2 regions of the Comamonas sp. HJ-2 genome follow, and region 2 is predicted to be linked to the other one. Evidence: predicted binding sites of a transcription regulator. Region 2 holds the regulator's gene; the other holds the start of a gene.
What was found. The regulator FNR, encoded in region 2, switches genes on or off when oxygen is low (the NO sensors DNR and NnrR bind a similar motif). The targets are predictions, from matches to a motif close to TTGATNNNNATCAA.
Positions count from the first base shown of each region.

Region 1 (3,413 bases), on a different contig from region 2:
GTATCAAGAAAAACGCCCGATGCAAGCACCGGGCGTTTTTCAGGGAAGTTCACTGACTTCTTATTGGTCGCGCGCCTCGATGGCACGGTTGATGCCCAGGGCCGCCAGCGTGCACAAGGCGCCCGACAGCAGATAGATACCCAGAGCCACCAGGCCGAACTTTGCCGAGACACCCAAGGCCACCAACGGGGCGAACGCCGCACCGATCAACCATGCCATATCGGTGGACAAGGCCGCACCGGTGTAGCGGAAGTGAGGCGAGAAGTTGGAGGTCACGGTACCCGATGCCTGCCCGTAGGACAATCCCAGAAGGATGAAGCCCACAATGATGAAGACATTGTTTCCCACCGTACCGCTGCCCAGCAGCCAGGGCGCCAGGAAACTGAAGATGCCGATCAGACAAGCCATGGTGCCCAGCGTATTGCGGCGGCCCACACGGTCGGCCAGCCAGCCAGAGAGCATGATGGCCATCCCCGCCAGAAGTGCGCCGATGATCTGCACCACCAATACATCGGTCACCGACTGATTCGAGTACATCGAGATCCAGGACAGCGGGAACACGGTGACCAGATGGAACAGTGCAAAGCTGGCCAGCGCCGCGAATGCGCCGATCATCACATTGCGGCCTTCGCTGGCCATCAAACGTGTGACGCTGACAGGCTCCAGTTCGCGCTCCTGCAGCGCCTGTGTATAGGACTGGCCCACAACCAGGCGCAGACGAGCAAACAAGGCCACCACGTTAATCGCAAAGGCAACGCAGAACGGGAAGCGCCAGCCCCAGCTGAGAAAATCGTCGGCACTCAGGCTCGAATACAGATAGGCGAACAGCGCTGCGGCAATGATGAAGCCCAGCGGAGCCCCCAACTGCCCGATCATCGAATACCAGCCGCGCTTGTCCTTGGGTGCCGACATGGCCAGCAGCGAAGGCAGACCGTCCCAGGTACCGCCAAGAGCCAGGCCCTGCCCGACGCGCAGGATCACCAGCGCCCAGACCGCTTTCATGCCAGCGACTTCATAGCTGGGCAGGAAGGTCATGCCCACGGTGCAGACGCCCAGCAGCAACAAAGCCAGAGTGAGCTTGGTGGCTCGCCCCCAGCGGCGCTGCACGGCCATGGATAGCGCCGTGCCGACAGGACGGGCCACAAAGGCCAGCGAGAAAATGGTAAATGCCGCCAGCGTGCCATCGAGCTTGGACAGATCGGGAAACAGCAGTGACGGAAACACCAGCACGCAGGCAATGCCGAACACGAAGAAGTCAAAGTACTCGGAAGAGCGCCCGATGATCACCCCCACGGCAATCTCGCCGGGGGTCACATCCTCGTCGGTATCCGCGTAGGCCAGGGTTTCCGAGTTCTCATAGTCTTGCTGAGTAAGACCAACGGACGGGTTCATGCTTGTCATAAAGGTACAACTCCTTGTCTTACTTTTCAGTCCCGGGGACGCTTTCCGTTCTACGCCCAAGCATGTGCAGCTGCAATAGAGTTTTTGCCCTGAGCACTGTCAGAGCAGCCCTGTGCAGGCCCCGTTTCTGAGGGCTGATTTGACAATTTCAAGCCCTGTCAGCTCAAAGTTTGTCCACACGCCAAAGCCGCTAAACCCTTGTCGCATAGCGCATTTCCAATCCCGAGCTGTTGACCTTGGACAAAATGTCCAATGGACAAGCCCCTGTTTGGTATTACATTTGCCGAGATCCAGTAATCCGCGTTTACACCTAAGCGCGACTTTGTCACGCCCAAAGCATGTTAAAAATCAAGGAAATCCGTGGGCCCGCGTGGCTCTCAGCGGCCGCTTTGACCGCAACCCTCGCCGGTTGCAGCAAGGCCGTCGTCCTCAACCCAGCTGGCGATGTCGCCAAGCAGCAAGGCGATCTGGTCATTACGGCCACTTTGCTGATGTTGCTCATCATCGTCCCCGTCATCTTTTTGACGCTGCTGTTTGCCTGGAAATACCGCCAGTCCAACACCGAAGCCAAGTACGACCCCGAATGGCACCACTCCACTGCGCTGGAACTGGTGATCTGGACGGTTCCCCTGCTCATCATCATCGCTTTGGGCGCCATTACCTGGATCAGCACCCACAAGCTCGACCCCTATCGTCCCCTGGACCGCATCTCCGCCACCAAGGCTCTGGACCCCAACGTCAAGCCTCTGGAGATCCAGGTCGTGTCGCTGGACTGGAAATGGCTGTTCTTCTACCCCGAACAAGGCATTGCCACGGTCAACGAAGTGGCTGCCCCGGTGGATCGCCCCATTCACTTCAAGCTGACCTCCACCCACACCATGAACGCGTTTTACGTTCCTGATCTGGCCGGCATGATCTACACCATGCCCGGCATGCAGACCGAGCTGAACGCCGTGATCAACAAGCCCGGTGTCTATGGCGGCAAGTCCTCTCATTACAGCGGCGCTGGTTTTGCGGGCATGACCTTCAAGTTCCACGGCCTGGAAAACGAGCAGTTCGATCAGTGGATTGCCAAGGCCAAGACCGAAGGCAAGGTTCTGACACGCGACGCCTATATCGATCTGGCCAAGCCCAGCGAGCGCAACCCCGTTGAACGCTTCGCCAGCGTGGACGAAGGCCTGTACCACAAGGTCCTCAACCGCTGCGTGGAAGACGGCAAGATGTGCATGAACGAAATGATGGCCATCGACGCCGCCGGCGGCAAGCCACCTGCACACCACAGCAAGACCTCCAGCGTGGCCCTGCCCCTGGATGTCTGCACTTCCAAAGACGCTGACCGCGTTGTCGCCCTGCTCGACGAAGTCGCCGCCTCCGGAGCTGTCGCACAGCAATAAGTAGTTCACGGTGCGGATGCGCTAACCGCTCAGCCGCTCCAATACGACAAAAGAGACTCAACATGTCTGAAACAACAACCCCGGCCTCCCACTGGCTGTTGGGCCGTATCACATGGGACCAGATTCCCATGACGCATGAGCCCATCGTGCTCATGACCTTTATTGCCGTGGTGCTTGGCGGCCTCGTCGTGGTCGGCGGCATCACCAAGTTCCGCCTCTGGGCTCCGCTGTGGAACGACTGGATCACCTCCATCGACCACAAGAAGATCGGCATCATGTACATGATCCTCGGTCTGGTCATGTTCCTGCGCGGCTTTGCCGATGCCGTGATGATGCGTCTGCAGCAGTCCATGGCCTTCGGCGACAACATGGGCTACCTGCCTCCTCACCACTACGACCAGATCTTCACGGCCCACGGCGTGATCATGATCTTCTTCGTGGCGATGCCCTTCGTGACCGGCCTGATGAACTACCTGGTTCCTCTGCAGATCGGCGCACGTGACGTGTCCTTCCCGTTCCTGAACAACTTCAGCTTCTGGATGACCACCGGCGGCGCCGTGCTGGTCATGATCTCCCTGTTCCTGGGCGAGTTCTCGACCTCCGGCTGGCTGGCACTGT
Region 1 covers NZ_JBSIFD010000013.1:73,080-76,492, reverse strand. Annotated here, with positions in the region: gene ACWGXF_RS12360 (MFS transporter) at 61-1,401, opposite strand; gene cyoA (ubiquinol oxidase subunit II) at 1,740-2,795, shown strand; gene cyoB (cytochrome o ubiquinol oxidase subunit I) at 2,858-3,413, shown strand, end outside.
Region 1: a site for FNR is predicted at 1,632-1,645, ahead of cyoA (ubiquinol oxidase subunit II). Genes of this name have one in related genera too.

Region 2 (3,413 bases):
CGTATTTTCCGCCCGCGTGTGCTGATCTACTCGGCCGTGCTGGTGGCCCTCAGCGCTGCCATGATCGCCAGTCTGGTGCTGCGCGAGCCGCTCAAGGTCGATGTGATTCGTGACCGTGCTGCGCTTTCGCGCATCGTGGCGGGCGGCAAGCTGGAGAACGTCTACCGTCTGCAGATCATGAACGCCACCGAGTCCGAGCAGCGCTACCGTATCAGCGCCGTGGGCCTGGAGAATCTGGAAGTCGCATCCGAGCAGGAAGTGAGCGTTGGCCCTGCAGAGACGCGCGGCATTGCGGTGCGGCTGCAGATTCCGTATGGCTCAGCAACTCCCGGCTCGCACCCCGTACACTTCAATGTGGATGCAGTGACTGCCGGAGCAGGGCGTATTTCCGAGAAGACGGTGTTCCTGGTGCCGCGTTAATGCCAGGTCTTGACGGTCTTCGTGAGCCATCACGGAGGCCGGACAAGGGCACCGCCAATCGGCAACAATTTATGCCACCCTGCCGTGTGTGCCTGGGTGGTCAGAATTTTGGAAAGAGGTTTCATCATGTCGGCAGCACAAGCCAAGGTCTCGCAAACGGCCAAGATCATCCACCCCGAGGACGGCAAGCCCTGGTGGAAGTTTGCCCATGTCTGGCTCATCATCGCCGGCCCGGTGATCGTGGTGATTGCCGGCTTTGTCACCGCATACATCGCACTGAGCAGGCCCGATCCCGTGATTGACCCTGACTACTACCGCCATGGCATGGAAATCAACCAGCGCCTGAGCGAAAGTGAAAAAAGCCTGGCACCAGCAGTCACCGGCCGCAATCATGCGGCCACACCAGCCAAGGACCATCCGCTGGATCGCTGAGCGCTCCGGCGCTTGCTCCGCCAAGGTCGCTTTTGCGGCCTTTTTTGTTGCCGATATCAAAATCAGAGCGTGTTGCGCATGTTCTGTCTAACGTTGATGTAGAAGCAAATGGTTTTTTGATATCCAGATGGCGCAGGATGCTACTGAAAAGAGAGTGGTTCAGGGTTTCCCGCCACGGTGCATGCCCGCAGTCCTGCATGAACGGTCACCACTGTTGTGCAAAATATGACCAAGCCCACAGCCCAAGGAGAATCAGGATGGATGCTCGACGCTGGATGTGGATTGTCTGGCCGGCCTTTCTGGCGGCGGCAATCATGGAGATGGTGGTTTTCGCCTTTGTGGACCCGCTGGATGTGCACTGGCTGGGCTCCCCCCTGGACTGGTCGCGCCAGGCCATCTATACGGTCGCTTTTTTTGCCTTCTGGGTCGTGACCCTGATCGGAGGTGCGATGACGGTGATGCTGGGTCGCTCCGTCAGCGATCTCAATGGCGGCATCGTTTCCGAGCCTCTGCCCGATTAATTCGCACAGACAAAAAAGCCCGCTGTCCGCGGGCTTTGTCTTGAGAGTGTCTGTCGACTCGGTTCAGTTCTGGCATTGCTGGCTGTTGACGATGCGTTTGAGCGCCTCGGTATCCAGGATGCGCAGGTGGCGCTGCTTGACTTCCACAATGCCTTCCTCTGCAAATTTGGAGAAAGTGCGGCTCACGGTCTCGAGCTTGAGGCCCAGGTAACTGCCGATTTCTTCGCGCGTCATGCGCAGCACCAGCTCCGACTTGGAAAAGCCGCGTGCCGACAGGCGCTGGACCAGGTTCAACACAAAGGCCGCCAGGCGCTCTTCGGCACGCATGCTGCCCAGCAGCAGCATCACGCCATGCTCGCGCACGATTTCGCGGCTCATGACCTTGTGCACATGGTTCTGCAGGGCAGTGACCTCGCGCGAGAGCTGCTCCAGTTTGTCAAACGGCATGACGCAAACCTCGGCGTCTTCCAGGGCCACGGCATCACAAGTGTGGTGGTCGTTGACGATGCCGTCCAGACCAATGATTTCGCCAGCCATCTGAAAGCCTGTGACCTGATCGCGTCCGTCTTCGGTGGCCACGCTGGTCTTGAAGAAGCCGGTTCGAATGGCATACAGCGAGGTGAACTCTTCGCCATTGCGAAACAGCAGCCCACCGCGCTTGACCTTGCGGCGCGTGGCCACAATCTCGTCAATGCGCTCCATTTGTTCATCGTCCAGGCCCATGGGCATGCACAGTTCACGCAGATTGCAGTTGGAGCAGGATGCTTTGATGGTCTGAAGATTCATGGGCTTTTTGCAACGGCGCAGACAGACACGGAGTGGAGAGTCGCGCTGGTCATTGACCTCGTGGTTGAAGATGAGATGGATCAAATTGTCGCAGCACTTGCCTTGAGGTCTCTTGATTTTCATCAAGGACAGGGTGATTGCCTTGGGGCACATTGCCTGTATTCGTTCAAAAACACGCGCTTTTGCCTATTTTGGGCATGATTTTCAGGATCTGATTTCCATTGAAATCTGCTCTATACAGAGTGTGGGCGCACCCTAACTCCCAGTTATGACCGCAGTCACGCCTGAGTTGCTGAGCCGCTTTGATATCCCCGGCCCACGCTACACATCGTTCCCAACAGCCGACCGTTTTGTTGAGGCTTTTGGTGCAGACGACTACATACTGGCACTCAAGCAGCGCAAGACGCATTCTGGCTCGCGCGCTTTGCCCCTGTCCGTTTATGTGCATGTGCCGTTCTGTGAGTCGCTTTGCTATTACTGCGCCTGCAACAAGATCGTGACCAAGCATCATGAGAAGGCTGCCGAGTATCTGGACTACTTGAGCCGCGAGCTGGCCATGCATACCGAGCATTGCGGCAAAGGCCAGCTCGTAAGCCAGCTGCATCTGGGCGGAGGCACACCGACCTTCTTCAGCGATGCCGAGTTGCAGCAGCTGATGGTCTTGATGCGTGAACATTTCAAGCTGGATCCCGCGGGCGAGTACTCCATCGAGGTCGATCCGCGCACCGTCAGCAACGAGCGGCTGAGAGCTCTCAAGGACATGGGGTTCAATCGCCTGAGCTTTGGCGTGCAGGACTTTGATCCCGCGGTGCAGAAAGCGGTGCACCGCGAGCAGCCCGCCGAGCAAGTCTTTTCGTTGGTGGCCGAGGCGCGCCGCCTGGGCTTTGTCTCCATCAATGTGGACCTGATCTACGGGCTGCCCAGGCAGACGCCCGAGTCTTTTGCGCGCACGCTGGCACAGGTCAATGAGCTGCGCCCCGATCGCATTGCACTGTATGCCTATGCGCATCTGCCCGAGCGCTTCAAGCCGCAAAGGCGCATCGAATCGGCAGACCTGCCCATGGGACAGGACAAGCTGAACATGCTCTCCGGCGCAATTGATGCATTCATGGATGGCGGCTATGTCTATGTAGGCATGGACCACTTTGCGCTGCCTGACGACTCTTTGGCCATTGCCAAGCGCCAGGGGCGCCTGCATCGCAACTTTCAGGGCTACAGCACCCAGCCTGATTGCGACCTGATTGCACTGGGCGT
Region 2 covers NZ_JBSIFD010000014.1:169,558-172,970, forward strand. Annotated here, with positions in the region: gene ccoG (cytochrome c oxidase accessory protein CcoG) at 1-420, shown strand, start outside; gene ACWGXF_RS13590 (FixH family protein) at 547-852, shown strand; gene ACWGXF_RS13595 (hypothetical protein) at 1,110-1,373, shown strand; gene fnr (fumarate/nitrate reduction transcriptional regulator Fnr) at 1,437-2,159, opposite strand; gene hemN (oxygen-independent coproporphyrinogen III oxidase) at 2,428-3,413, shown strand, end outside.